Regions from separate parts of the Brevundimonas sp. ZS04 genome, predicted to be linked through region 1. Evidence: predicted binding sites of a transcription regulator. Region 1 holds the regulator's gene; the other holds the start of a gene.
The links. Region 1 encodes HrcA, which represses chaperone genes, less so after heat shock. Its sites were predicted from a motif close to GTTAGCANTCNNNNNNNNNGANTGCTAAC; they were not measured.
Positions count from the first base shown of each region.

Region 1 (7,315 bases):
CATCAGCGGGGCGCCGGTTTAGGCGTCCTTCTTCTCGTCCGTGTCCGAGACTTCCTCGAACTCGGCGTCGACCACGCCGTCGTCGGCGGGCTGGCCTTCAGCGGCGCCGTCGGCCCCGCCCTGCTGGGCGGCGTACATGGCCTCGCCCAGCTTCATCGAGGCCTGAGCCAGGGTGTTGGTCTTCTCGCGAATGGCCTCGGGGTCCGTGCCGTCCTTGGCCGACTTCAGATCGTCCAGAGCCGACTGGATGGTCGCCTTGGTCGCGTCGTCGATCTTGTCGCCGTGCTCGGCCAGAGCCTTCTCGGTCGAGTGGACCAGGCTGTCGGCGCCGTTCTGGGCCTCGACCAGCTCCTTGCGGGCCTTGTCGGCCGCGGCGTTGGCCTCGGCTTCCTTGACCATGTTCTCGATGTCGGCGTCCGACAGGCCGCCGTTGGCCTGGATGCGGATCGACTGCTCCTTGTTCGTCGCCTTATCCTTGGCCGTCACGTGGACGATGCCGTTGGCGTCGATGTCGAAGGCGACCTCGATCTGCGGCATGCCGCGCGGCGCGGGCGGAATGCCCATCAGGTCGAACTGACCCAGCACCTTGTTGTCGGCGGCCATCGGGCGCTCGCCCTGGAAGACGCGGATCGTCACGGCCGACTGATTGTCGTCAGCGGTCGAGAAGACCTGGGCCTTCTTGGTCGGGATCGTCGTGTTGCGCTCGATCAGGGGCGTGAACACGCCGCCCAGGGTCTCGATGCCCAGGGTCAGCGGAGTCACGTCCAGCAGCAGCACGTCCTTGACGTCGCCTTGCAGCACGCCCGCCTGAACGGCGGCGCCCAGGGCCACGACCTCGTCGGGGTTCACGCCCTTGTGCGGCTCCTTGCCGAAGAATTTCTTCACGGCTTCCTGAACCATCGGCATGCGGGTCATGCCGCCGACCAGCACCACTTCATCGATGTCCGAGGCCTTCAGGCCCGCGTCCTTCAGCGCCTTGGCGCAGGGCTCGATGGTGCGCTGAACCAGGTCGTCGACCAGGGCTTCCAGCTTGGCGCGCGACAGCTTGATGTTCAGGTGCAGCGGGCCCGAAGCGTTCATGGTGATGAACGGCAGGTTGACCTCGTACTGGGTCGTCGAGGACAGCTCCTTCTTGGCCTTTTCGGCCTCTTCCTTCAGGCGCTGCAGGGCCAGCTTGTCCTGGCGCAGGTCGACGCCCTGCTCCTTCTTGAACTCGTCAGCCAGGTAGTCGACCAGACGCAGGTCGAAGTCCTCGCCGCCCAGGAAGGTGTCGCCGTTGGTCGACTTCACCTCGAACACGCCGTCGCCGATCTCCAGGATCGAGACGTCAAAGGTGCCGCCGCCCAGGTCGTAGACGGCGATCTTCTGACCGTCGTTCTTCTCAAGACCATAGGCCAGGGCGGCCGCGGTCGGTTCGTTGATGATGCGCAGGACTTCCAGACCGGCGATCTTGCCGGCGTCCTTGGTCGCCTGACGCTGGGCGTCGTTGAAGTAGGCCGGAACGGTGATGACGGCCTGGGTGACCTTCTCGCCCAGATAGGCCTCTGCGGCTTCCTTCATCTTGCCCAGGGTGAAGGCCGAGACCTGCTGGGGCGAATAGTCCTTGCCGTGCGCCTGGACCCAGGCGTCGCCGTTCGGGCCCTTGACGATCTCGAAGGGCACCATGCCCTTGTCCTTGGCCACCACCGGATCGTCATAGTTGCGGCCGATCAGGCGCTTGATGGCGAAGAAGGTGTTGGCGGGGTTGGTCACCGCCTGACGGCGCGCAGGCTGGCCGACGAGGATTTCACCGCCGTCCTGGATCGCGACCACCGACGGGGTGGTGCGGGCGCCTTCGGCGTTTTCGATGACCTTGGGGTTCTTGCCGTCCATGACGGCGACGCACGAGTTGGTCGTGCCGAGGTCGATGCCGATGATCTTGGCCATGGGCTTGTCTTTTTCACTCCTTGCGGCGGGCGATGCGGCGGCCTCGGAAAATCAAGCGCCGCGCGTGACCGCCCCCAGTTGGGCTTTTGAGATTGTGCCTCGCCGGACGACGCCCGGTTCGGCGGTGGATGGGGTCGGCGGACAAACCCCTAACGAAAAGGGGGTTATCGCCGGATTGGCTCGGATATGGGAAAGACCGCAGGGGCTGCAAGGCCTTCCGCCCGGTTCCGGCCAGATTCCGCGCCTTATGGCGGACAAGGCGGCGCGGCGCCGCTAAATTCGGTCGATGATCCCGCAAAACCGCCTGCAATCGTCCAGAAAAGAGCTGAGGGAAGCGCCGACGGCCCTGCCCGGCTTTCGCCTGTGGCCCGGCCTGCTGGACGCCGCTGAACAGGCAGAACTGCTGGCCGAGGTGCGGCGAGGGCTTGAGGCGGCGCCCCTCTATCGCCCCGTCACGCCGGGCGGGCGGCCCTTCTCGGTGCGGATGAGCAATTTCGGCGCCCTGGGCTGGGTGTCGGACCGCGCGGGCTATCGCTATCAGCCGACCCATCCCGTGACCGGCGCATCCTGGCCCGCCATTCTCGACCGGTTGCTGAACCTGTGGGACGCCCTGACCGGCTGGCCGAGCCCGCCCGACGCCTGCCTGGTCAACCTCTATCAGGGCGAGGCCAAGATGGGCCTGCATCAGGACAGGGACGAGCGCGACCTGACGGCGCCCGTGCTGTCGATCTCCCTAGGCGACACGGCGGTGTTCCGCATCGGCCCAGCCGAAGGCGGCGCCACCCACAGCGTGCGCCTGGCCTCCGGCGACGTCTGCGCCCTGACCGGCCCGGCGCGGTTGGCGCGTCACGGGATCGACCGGCTGCTGGCGGGCTCGTCGCGGCTGCTGCCCGGCGGCGGACGAGTCAACCTGACCCTGAGGGTCGCGGGCTAGGCGGAAAGACTCGACGGCGCGCAAAAAGCCGGGGCACTGTCACGCCTTCCACAGCGCCAACCGGAGACCCGAGATGACCCTGATCACCCGGCCCGAGGGCCTGAGCCCCGACCAGATCGCCCCCAGCCGCCGCAGCCTGGGCGCAGCCACGGCGGGCGGCCTGTTCTTCGCCGCCTACGCCCCCGCCGCCCTCAGCCAGTCGGCCCAGCCGATCGCCACCGACACGGCGGGCCTGATCACGGCCGACGCGGCCTATCCGGCGCCCGACGGCTTCGCCCTGCCCGCCTATGTCGCCCGACCCGAAGGCGCCGGCCCCTTCCCCGTCGTCATCGTCGTGTCCGAGATCTTCGGCGTGCACGAATACATCCGCGACGTCTGCCGCCGCCTGGCCAAGGCGGGCTATGCGGCCGTGGCCCCCGCCTTCTTCGTCCGCGTCCAGGATCCCGCCCCGCTCAGCGACATGCAGGCGATCCAGCGCATCGTCGCCGCCGCCGGCTACGACCAGGTGATGGGCGACATCGGCGCCACGCTGGACTGGATCGGCGCCCAGCCCTGGGCCAAGGCCGACAAGGTCGGGATCACCGGCTTCTGCTGGGGCGGCAAGGTGGTGTGGCAGGCCATGGCCCGCTTCCCGACGCTGGACGCCGGGGTCGCCTGGTACGGCCGCCTGTCCCCCGCCGCCACGGCCACTGACGAGCAGAAGACGGCGGGCCGCCCCTGGCCCATCGACCTGGCGGGCGAACTGAAGGCGCCGGTGCTGGGTCTCTATGGCGGCCAGGACAGCGGCATTCCCAACGACACGGTCAAGGCGATGAACGACGCCCTGAGCGCCGCGGGCCGGAGCGACAGCTCCATCATCCTCTATGACGGCGCCCCGCACGGCTTCCACGCCGACTATCGCGCCTCCTATCGCGAGGCGGACGCGAAGGACGGCTGGCGGCGGCTGCTGGCGCTGTTCAATTCGAGATTGAAAAACTGACCCTTCCTTCCGCTCGCCCCGGCGGACGCCGGGGCCCAATGCTTTGGCCGCAAGCGCGGCGCGGGAAGCCAAGCAAAGAAAAACGGCCCGACGCATCTGCGCCGGGCCGTCGTCGTTTCAGCGCGCGAAGACCATCAGGCCTTGGCGTCGAAATTCCCGCCGGTCGTGTTCGGGTCCGCATAGGCGCCGCCCGCCGCGGCGCCCGAGCCCTTGGCCGCGACCACCACCATGGCCGCGCGCACGGTGCGGCCGAACAGGGCGTAGCCCGGCTGCAGCGTCTGGATGACGGCCCCGCCCGGCACGGTGTCCGAAGGCTGCTCCATCATCGCCTGATGCAGGTGCGGATCGAAGGCGTCGCCCGGCGCCGGATCGACGCGGGTCAGGCCGTTGGCCTCGAAGGCCGACAGCAGGGACTTCTGCGTCAGCTCCAGCCCCGTGACCATGGCGGCCGCCGGACCGTCCGCATCCTTCGGCGCCGTCGCCAGACCGCGCTCCAGGGTGTCGGCCACGCTCAGCAGATCCTTGGCGAAGCGCTGAATGGCGTAGGCGCGGGCGTCGTTCTGCTGCGTCTCGGCGCGGCGCTTGACGTTCTCGGCCTCGGCCACGGCGCGCAGGGCGCGGTCCTTCCACTGATCGCGCTCGGCGATCAGGGCGTCGACCACAGCCATGTCGCCGTCGGCGCCTTCCGCCGCAGCATCCGCCTCGGACTCCTTGATGTCCTGCTCGAGTTGATCCCGGGTCTCGTCGTTGATGTCGTTCACGTCTCTTGTCCGTCCAGAATCCGGCCCAGCACCCGGGCGGTATAGTCCACCAACGGGATGACACGGGCGTAGTTCAACCGCGCGGGCCCGATGACGCCGATGGCGCCCAGCACCCGCTGCCGGCCCGACATATAGGGCGCCGCGATCACGGCGGAACCCGAAAGCGAAAAGAGTCGCGTTTCCGCGCCGATATAGATGCGCACGCCCTGAGCCGCGCCGACGTCGTCCAGCAGGCCGATCAGCTGCTCCTTCTGCTCCAGATCGTCGAACAGGACGCGCACCCGCTCCAGATCCTCGGCCGCGCGGGCGTCCTGCAACAGATTGCCGCGCCCGCGCACGATCAGGTTGCGGTCGTGGCCTGCGCCGCCCGCGCCGCCGCTCCAGGCCGCCAGCCCATCTTCGACCAAGCGGGCGGCGGCGGCGTCCAGATCGCGCCGGGCGGCCTCCATCTCGGCCTTCATCTCATGCCGGGCCTCGGCCAGCGGACGGCCCTTCAGCCGGGCGCTGAGGAAGTTGGACGCCTCCTGCAGGGTCGAGGGCGTGACGCCGGGCGCTAGGTTCATCAGCCGGTTCTCGACCACCCCGTCGTCGGCGACCAGCACGGCCAGCGCCTGTCCGCCGCCCAGGGCCACGAACTCCACATGACGCACGCCCGCCTCGCGCACCGGGCTGGCGACGATTCCCGCCCCGCCCGCCAGACCCGACAGCAGGGACGAGGCCGCATCCAGCGCCTCCTCGACATTGCGGCCGCCGCCCTTGGCGCCCAGAACGGCCAGCCGAGCGTCGATCTCGCGCCGTTCCTCCTGACCGATGTCGCCGACTTCCAGGAGACCGTCCACGAACAGCCGCAGGCCCGCATGGGTCGGCGCCCGCCCGGCCGATGTATGCGGCGAGGCCAGCAGCCCGGCCTGCGTCAACGCCTGCATGGTGTTGCGGATCGAAGCGGGCGACAGGTCCAGCCCGGCGCGCGACAGGGTGTGCGACCCCACCGGCTCGCCCGTCTCCAGATAGCTCTCGACCACCCGCCGAAAGATGTCGCGCGCCCGCGCGTCCAGCGTCGCCAGGCCCGGCGAGGGATGCAGCAGGCTCATGCCGCCATCCTCCGCGCCGCCCAGTCCGCGCGGGTCAGGCGATGGACCAGGCAGTCGTCCGTCCCGTTGAAAACGCGCCGCCCCTCCGGCCGGAAGCCCAGCCGCTGATAGAAACTATGCGCCTGCGTGTTGGAGTTGAGCGGATCGATCACCACCGCCTCGACCTGCGGCCGGGCGAAACAGGCGTCCAACGCCTGGGTCATCATCTGCGTCCCATGGCCCCGGTTCAGGGCGTCGGCCTCGCCGATCCAGATATCGAGGGCGCGCAGGTTCGGCTCGATCTCGCCCCAGTAGCCGTTGGGCTCGCCCGCCGGGTCGATGTCCAGCATGGCGCCGATCGGACGGCCGTCGACCTCGGCGATGAAGTAGCGGAAGACGTCGGACTGCGCAGCCAGCTCCTCGTCCCAGTCGGCGGCCTCATGATGGTCGGGGTCGTCGGTCAGGCAGGCGACGACATGCGGCGCCGTGTCCCAGCGCGCCAGGATCGCGGCGTCGGCGGCCAAGGCCGGACGAAGACGCACGACAGACGGGTCAGGGCGGGACAGGCTCATGGTTTCAGGATAAGCACGCGCCATCCCGCTTCCAAGGAATTCCCATGCGCCCGTCCGAACGCACCCCCGAACAACTCCGCACCGTCACGCTGGAAACCGGCGTCAACCGCTACGCCGAAGGCTCGTGCCTGGTGTCCTTCGGTCACACCAAGGTGCTGGTGACTGCCTCGATCGAGGAGAAGGTGCCGGGCTGGATGCGCAACACCGGCCAGGGCTGGGTCACGGCCGAATACGGCATGCTGCCCCGCGCCACCCACACGCGCGGCCGCCGCGAAGCCGCCGCCGGCAAGCAGTCGGGCCGCACCCAGGAAATCCAGCGCCTGATCGGCCGCTCCCTTCGCGCCGTGGTCGACCTCAAGGCGCTGGGCGAACGTCAGGTGCTGATCGACTGCGACGTGATCCAGGCCGACGGCGGCACGCGCACCGCCTCCATCACCGGCGCCTGGGTGGCGATGGCCTCGGCGCTCAACTACCTCAAGGACGAGGGCGTGCTGACGACCGATCCGATCCTGGATCAGGTGGCGGCCGTGTCCTGCGGCGTGTTCAACGACCTGCCGGTGCTGGACCTCGACTATGAGGAAGACTCCACCGCCGAGGCCGACAGCAACTTCGTCCTGACCGGCGCGGGCCAGATCGTCGAAATCCAGGCCACCGGCGAGAAGCGCGGCTTCAGCCGGGCCGAGTTCGACCGCCTATTCGAACTGGCCGAAATCGGCTGCACCGAACTGTTCGCCCTGCAGCGCGCCGCCGTCGAGGCCGCGCGCCGATAAGGCTTTTCGCGGAGCCGGATCGGGGCCATCGTCGTTGCAAAGGCGAACCCCGATCCCGGAGCCCCGCATGACCCGATCGCCCCTTCTGGCCTGCCTGATCCTCGGCGGCCTGCTCGCCGCCTGCCAGCCGCGCCCGGAGCCGGCGGCCTCCGCGCCGGCCCCGACGCCCGCGCCTTCCCCCGCCCGCGAGCCCGAGGCCCGCCTGCCCGAAGGCCCGGACATGGCGCCCCAGCCGGTTCCGATCGACGACCGGCCCTGCCTTGAGACCCTGGGCGAAGCGGCTTCGGCCCGCCTGGTCCAGCG
Region 1 covers NZ_MTHE01000011.1:10-7,324, reverse strand. The annotation lists gene dnaK (molecular chaperone DnaK) at 19-1,926, opposite strand; gene BJP32_RS13100 (alpha-ketoglutarate-dependent dioxygenase AlkB) at 2,213-2,860, shown strand; gene BJP32_RS13095 (dienelactone hydrolase family protein) at 2,934-3,839, shown strand; gene grpE (nucleotide exchange factor GrpE) at 3,974-4,600, opposite strand; gene hrcA (heat-inducible transcriptional repressor HrcA) at 4,597-5,691, opposite strand; gene BJP32_RS13080 (GNAT family N-acetyltransferase) at 5,688-6,242, opposite strand; gene rph (ribonuclease PH) at 6,287-7,012, shown strand; partial or broken gene BJP32_RS17365 (hypothetical protein) at 7,080-7,315, shown strand, end outside.

Region 2 (7,315 bases), on a different contig from region 1:
CAACCGCTCCGCTGACGGAAGGACGCCGGGCGCGACGCCTTGTCGCGCTTGTCGCGCGCTTGGGATCACGCCCGGCGCAGCGGCGGCCGTCAGCAGGCCGCCCGACGCGGGGGCGTCGGGCAGGGTCGGGCCCTGAGACGGACATCGCCGGTTTCGCGGCGTGAAAGGCGGTGGGCGTCAAGCAAGGCTCCGATCCAGCCCCACGCGGGTTCCTTATGAGTGCGGTGAATGTCTTCCATTGTTCGTCCTCCTTTCTGAGATCAGCAGAATGGCGCATGGTGGCGGCTGTTACAAACGAGACGACGGCGTTCATCCATAAGGTTGGCTTATGTCTGATCCTCTTTCCCGCATCCCGGTGGACGCGCTTCGCGTGTTCGAGGCGGCGGCGCGTCTGCTCAGCTTCACCCGCGCGGCCGAGGTTCTGGGCATGAGCCAGGCGGCGGTCAGCTGGCGCATCCGCGACCTAGAGCAACGGCTGGAGCGGCCCCTGTTCACGCGCGGCACGCGGCAGGTGGCCCTGACGCCCGAAGGCGAGCGCCTGGCCACGGCGGCGACCGAGGCGATGACCCTGCTGCGTCGCGCCGTGGCCGAGGTGATCGAGACCGACCAGGGCGTGCTGGCCGTCACTACGCTGCAGACTCTGGCGACCCAGTGGCTGGCGACGCGGCTGGGGTCTTTCCAACTGGCCAACCCCGACCTGGCGGTGCGGGTAGACACCAGCCCGGTCCTGTCCAGCCTCAGCGCGGACGGGTTGGACGTGGCGCTGCGCTTCGGTTCGGGCCGCTGGCCCGGACTGGAGAGCCGGTTCCTGATGCCCGCCGTCCTCACGCCCGTCTGCACCCCCGCCATGCGCGACCGGCTGGATCTGAAGACGCCTGCTGATCTGAAACGCGCCCATCTGGTCGGAGAGCCGGAGGAGTGGGCGGCCTGGTTCGCCGCCGCCGGGGTGGCGCCCGCCGACGCCGCCCCGTCGCCGCGTCTGACGGCCGACAACCAGGCGATGGAGGTGGCGGCGGCGCTGGGCGATCAGGGCGTGGCCCTGGGTTCGCCCATCCTCTACGGCCGCGAGATCGAACGGGGACTTCTGGTCCGGCCGTTCAAGGAGACCGTCGCCCTGGCTGAGGGCTATTGGCTCTGCTACCCGCCCGGCCGCCGCCTGACCCCCAAGATCGCCCGTTTCCGCGACTGGGTGCTGGACACGGCGCGGACCGACCCGGCGGTGGTCGAGGGCGCGCGGCTGGCGGGGCGTGAAGTCGGAGAGGCGGGTGAATAGTCCTTCATCGCCTCGATGAAGAAGGAAAAGAAAAGGGCGGGATCCTTCGATCCCGCCCTTCCGTCGTTTGAGCTTTGAGAAGCCGGACTTCCTTAGAAGTCCATGCCGCCCATACCGCCCATGCCGCCCATGTCGGGGGCGCCGCCGGCCGAGGCCTTCTTCGGCGCGTCAGCGATGGCGGCTTCCGTGGTGATCATGATGCCGGCGACCGAGGCGGCCGATTTCAGAGCCGAACGGACGACCTTGGCCGGATCGATCACGCCCATCTGGACGAGGTCGCCGTACTCTTCGGTCTGGGCGTTGAAGCCGAACGAGGCGTCGGTCGAGTCCATGACCTTGCCGACCACGATCGAACCTTCGACGCCCGAGTTCTCGGAGATCTGACGGATCGGAGCCTGCAGGGCGCGGCGCACGATGTTGATGCCGGCGTTCTGATCGGCGTTGACGCCCTTCAGATCGATCAGCTTCTTGGAGGCTTGCAGCAGGGCCACGCCGCCGCCCGGGACGATGCCTTCATCGGCAGCGGCGCGGGTCGCGTTCAGGGCGTCGTCGACGCGGTCCTTCTTTTCCTTCACTTCGACTTCGGTCGAGCCGCCGACGCGCAGGACGGCGACGCCGCCGGCCAGCTTGGCCAGACGCTCTTGCAGCTTCTCACGGTCGTAGTCCGAGGTGGTGTCCTCGATCTGACGCTTGATCTGGCCGACGCGAGCCTCGATGCCGTCCTTCTCGCCCGAACCTTCGACGATGGTGGTGTCGTCCTTGGTGATGGAGACCTTCTTGGCCTTGCCCAGCATGTCCAGGGTGACGGTTTCCAGCTTGATGCCCAGGTCTTCAGAGATGACCTGGCCGCCCGTCAGGATAGCGATGTCTTCCAGCATGGCCTTGCGGCGGTCGCCGAAGCCCGGAGCCTTGACGGCGGCGACGCGCAGGCCGCCGCGCAGCTTGTTGACCACCAGGGTGGCCAGGGCTTCGCCTTCGATGTCCTCGGCGATGATCAGCAGGGGGCGGCCCGACTGAACCACGGCTTCCAGCACCGGCAGCATGGGCTGCAGCGAGGTCAGCTTCTTCTCGTGGAGCAGGATGAGGGGCTCTTCGAGGGCGACCTCCATCTTGTCCGGGTTGGTGATGAAGTAGGGCGACAGGTAGCCGCGGTCGAACTGCATGCCTTCGACGATGTCGACGGTGGTTTCGGCCGTCTTGGCTTCTTCGACGGTGATGACGCCTTCGTTGCCGACCTTGGCCATGGCCAGGGCGATCAGCTCGCCGATTTCAGCGTCGCCGTTGGCCGAGATGGTGCCGACCTGGGCGATTTCCGAGTTGTTGGAGACCGGCTTGGAGATGGTCTTCACTTCGTCCAGGGCCACGGCGACGGCCTGGTCGATGCCGCGCTTCAGGTCCATCGGGTTCATGCCGGCGGCGACGGCCTTGAGGCCCTCTTGCACGATGGCCTGAGCCAGGACGGTGGCGGTGGTGGTGCCGTCGCCCGCGTTGTCGTTCGCCTTGGAGGCGACTTCGCGGATCATCTGGGCGCCCATGTTCTCGAAGGCGTCTTCCAGCTCGATCTCTTTGGCGACCGAGACGCCGTCCTTGGTCGAGCGCGGGGCGCCGAACGACTTCTGGATCACGACGTTGCGGCCCTTCGGACCCAGGGTCACCTTGACGGCGTCAGCCAGGACGTTGACGCCCTTCAGCATCTTGTCGCGGGCGTCGGTGTTGAACTTTACGATTTTAGCGGCCATGCGGGCTGCTCCTATCTATAAGATTTTAAATCAGAAACCGGAAACCGAGGCGCGTCTTACGACAGCACGCCCAGGACGTCGGATTCCTTCATGATGATCAGGTCTTCGCCGTCGATCTTCACTTCGCTGCCCGACCACTTGCCGAACAGGACGCGGTCGCCGGCCTTCAGCTCCAGGGCGACGAACTTGCCGTCTTCGTCACGGACGCCGGGACCCACGGCGACGACTTCGCCTTCCTGGGGCTTTTCCTTGGCCGTATCGGGGATGATGATCCCGCCCTTGGTCTTGGATTCTTCTTCAACGCGCTTGACCAGCACGCGGTCGCCGAGCGGACGAAACGCCATCTGAGTAACTCCCGTTAGGATGTTGGTTCCAGCCCTCGGAGCCCACGACTTTGGCAGTCGCCCTCCCCGAGTGCTAACGACCGGGGAGTTAGGCAGGGGGAGGGGGGGCGTCAAGGGCGATGCGGCCTGAAATCGGCGCCCAGATGAAGCGAAAATGAACGACCGCCGCCGAGGTCGTTCAGACAGGCGCCGCTAGAAGGGGGACAACGGATCAACCGGCTTTCGAAAGGAGCCCGCCATGAAGACCCTGTTCAAGATCGGCGCCGGCGCTATCGCCCCTGCTCTGGTTGTGACGATGCTGGCTTCGACCCCGGCTGCGGCCCAGCATTATCGCGACCGCGATCGCGACAACACCGGCCGTGACGCCGTCCTGGGCGCCGTGGTCGGCGGCGTCGCCGGCGCCCTGATCGGTCAAGGCGACGGACGCTATGTCGCGGGCGGCGCCTTGGCGGGCGCGGCGCTGGGCGCGGCCTCGTCCTCGAACAACGACGACTGCGGCTACTACCGCGGCGGCCGCTGCTATCGAAACCAGGGCCACTGGGAGCGCGAGCACGGCATCAACAGCCGCGACGGCTATTACAACGGCCGTTATGAGCGCAACGACGGACGCTATTACCGCGACGGCCGCTATTGGCGGAACCACGGCGAATGGCGCAGCTATCAGAACCGCCGCGACCGCGATCGTGATCGCGACTACCGCTACGACCGCCGCTGGTAAGCGGGGATGAGATGAAGAAAGGCTCGGCCGCACGGCTGGGCCTTTTTTCATGGGCGGGCCTATTCGAAGCCGCTGCCGCGTTCGGCGCTCGGCAGCAGTCGTCCCATGACCGTGACGAAGAAGGCCACGGTCCAGCCCAGAAGAATGGCGCCGTTGATGCCTTCGATCGCGCCTAGCAGCTTCCATTCCGGATCGATGGAGGCGTCGCCGTAGCCGATGGAGCCGTAGCTGATGGACGAGAAATAGACGGCTTCGCGTAGATCGGGCACGGCTTCCAGCAGGTAGAAGAGGGCGGCGTAGCTCCAGATCTCCAGCCCGTGGATGACGAAAAGGCCCAGCACCAAAGTCACCGTATAGAGGGCGCCGCGCGTGGACAGGGGGTTGAGGCGGACCGCTGCCGGAGCCGGACTTTCGCGCGCTTCCAGGGCGGCCAGCACGCGACCCAGGCAGAGCAGTCCGATCGCGTGCGTTCCCACGGTCAGCAGCACCATGGCGGTGGCGACCGTCAACTCCAGCATCATGTCCATGGTCGTTTCGCCGTGTGTTGCGCGATCACACCTTAGCATCGGCGGCTTGTGTCACGGAACCGGGCTTCCGACGGCGGCCTATCTGGAGAGAGCGGCCGCGCGCATTAGCGGTCTCTACTGATCGACCTGCGCCGCGCGCCTGGCGGGACCGATCAGACCCAGGTGGGTGAGGCCGAAGGCTTCAGGCGACTTGAGCCCATAGCCGAGCGCGCGGTCGAAGCCGATGTGCGCCAGCCAGATCAGGCTGAGGGCGGTCGCCAAGGGCGCGGCGCCCAGCAGGCCCGCGCTCGCCAGCGCCAAGGGTCCGATCAGGCTGTGCGCCAAATCATAGGCCCGTGCGCCTGCGCGCGGACCGGCCAGATAGCCGGCGAAGGAGAGGTCAGGAGCCAGGAAGAGAACGGCGAACAGCGCCCAGCCCTGGCCGAAGCGGCTATAGGCCAGGGCGGCGAGGACGAGCAGGGCCAGCCCCTCCAGCCGCTGCCAGGTCGGGGCGACGACGGTCACGCCGTCAGCCGCCGCAGCAGGTCCGCCGTGGAGGGGTCGAGGTCCGCCGAGGGCGTGCCTGTGGCGGCGTCCTTCAGCAGGGCCTTGGCCAGAACCTTGCCCAGTTCCACGCCCCATTGGTCGAAGCTGTTGATGTCCCACAGGACGCCTTCGACGAAGGTCTTGTGTTCATAGAGGGCGATCAGGGCGCCGAGGGTCTGGGGCGTCAGCCGCTCCATCAGAATGGCGGTCGACGGTCGATTGCCGGGAAAGGTCTTGTGCGGCGCCAGGCGGTCGGCTTCGTCCGCAGAGGCGCCGGATGCGATCAGTTCGGCGCGGGCCTGGGTTTCGGTCTTGCCCTGCATCAGGGCCTGGGCCTGGGCCAGGGCGTTGGCCCACAGATAGGTCGAGGGCGTCTCCTCGCAGGTGCGGCCCACGATGATGAACTCGACCGGCACGACCTGCGGCCCCTGATGCAATTGCTGGAAGAAGGCGTGCTGGCCGTTGGCGCCCGGCTCGCCGAAGATGACGGGGCAGGTCTGGCGGCCGACGGGCGCGCCGTCGCGGCGCACCTGCTTGCCGTTCGATTCCATCTCGAGCTGTTGCAGGAAGGCCGGCAGGCGGCGCAGGTCGTGGGCGTAGGGGGCGACGGTGCGGGCTGGGCGGTGCAGGCCGTCGACGTTGTAGATCTCGGCCAGGGCCAGCATCACCGGCGCATTCCTCTCCAGCGGGGCCTCGAGGAAGTGACGGTCCAGGGCGGCGGCGCCGTCAAGGAAGCCCTGGAACGCGTCCCAGCCCAGGCCGATGACGCAGGACAGGCTGACCGCCGACCACAGGGAATAGCGCCCGCCGACCCAGTCTCGGAACGCAAAGGTGCGGCCGCAGCCGAACGCCGTCGCCTTTTCCGGCGCCGCGGTGACGCCGATGAAGTGTTTCGCCATCCCCTCGGCGGGCAGGGCGGCGGCCAGCCAGGCCTTGGCGGCCTGGGCGTTCAGCAGGGTCTCCTGAGTGGTGAAGCTCTTGGAGACGACGATCACCAGGGTGGTTTCAGGATCCAGCCCGATCAGGGCCTCGGCCATGTCGCGCGGGTCGATGTTGGCGACGAAGCGCAGGTCGATGGCCGGGTCCAGAGGCCGCAGGGCGTCCCAGATCAGGCGCGGTCCCAGATCGGAACCGCCGATGCCGATATGGAGCACCGTCTTGAAGGGGCGTCCGCTCGCGCCTGTTTCATTCCCGGACCGCAACGCTTCGGCGTAGGCTTTCATCTCGGCGCGCACGGCCTCGACTTCGGCTGAGACAGGTTCTTCTAGGGCGCGGAAGTCGGCGCCGTCCGGCGCGCGCAGGGCCGGGTGCAGCACGGCGCGGCCTTCGGTCAGATTGACCGCCTCGCCGTTGAACAGGGCGGCTCGGCGGCCTTCGACGCCGCAGGCGCGGGCCAGGTCCAGCGCGGCTTTCAGGCCCGCGTAGGTCCAGCTCTGTTTGGACAGGTCGATGTGCAAGCCGGCCACGTCCAGCGTCAGCCGCGCCAGCCGGTCGGGGTCGGCGGTGAATTGATCCTGGATTCGCGCATCCGCGTCCCGTCGGGCGGCGGCCTCGAGTTCGGCCCAGGCGGCGTGCGGCATTGTCGTCTCCCCATGGCGGTCCCGGCTTTTGGCCCGGCCCTTGCAAGCTCTGGTTTACGGCTCAGGCCGTGAAGAGTTCAATCCAAGACTGGGTCAACAAGGATTTCCTGGCGGAAGTCCGCCGTCTCGGTCTCTTGTGAAAGGCACGCCATGTCCTGCGGAATAGCTCTCGCTGTCGCCCTCATGCTGGCCGATCCCGCGGTCGCTGAAGCCGCCGCCCCGGCCGCACCGGTCTCGGTGGCCCAGGAGCCTCTGTTCGCCGATCTGGCGGCCCGTTCGGGCGCCCTGAAGACGATCGTCGACGGCTGGCTGGCCTCGGGCGAGGCGGACAAGGCCGGCTTCTTCGCCGGCGCGGCCTATGGCGCGTTCAAGACCCAGGCGACGGACCTGGCCCAGCGCGACATGCAGGGTCATCTGATCCTCAAGGAGCGCGGCACGGACAATGACCTGAAGTGCATCCTGCGCGGCATCTCGGAAGACATTCCGGTCAAGGTCGCGGCGCTGGAGAGCGCCTCTGACGCAGCCGCGCGCAAGCTGGCCCTCGACGAGCTGTCCTATCTGCTGAACGACAACGTCGAGGTCATCACCTCGCCGTCTCAACCCGAGGCC
Region 2 covers NZ_MTHE01000002.1:304,187-311,501, reverse strand. The annotation lists gene BJP32_RS04605 (LysR substrate-binding domain-containing protein) at 329-1,273, shown strand; gene groL (chaperonin GroEL) at 1,366-3,012, opposite strand; gene groES (co-chaperone GroES) at 3,069-3,356, opposite strand; gene BJP32_RS04590 (hypothetical protein) at 3,595-4,074, shown strand; gene BJP32_RS04585 (ion channel) at 4,134-4,601, opposite strand; gene BJP32_RS04580 (DUF4260 domain-containing protein) at 4,716-5,105, opposite strand; gene pgi (glucose-6-phosphate isomerase) at 5,102-6,706, opposite strand; gene BJP32_RS04570 (hypothetical protein) at 6,890-7,315, shown strand, end outside.
Region 2: a site for HrcA is predicted at 3,406-3,434, ahead of groES (co-chaperone GroES). Genes of this name have one in related genera too.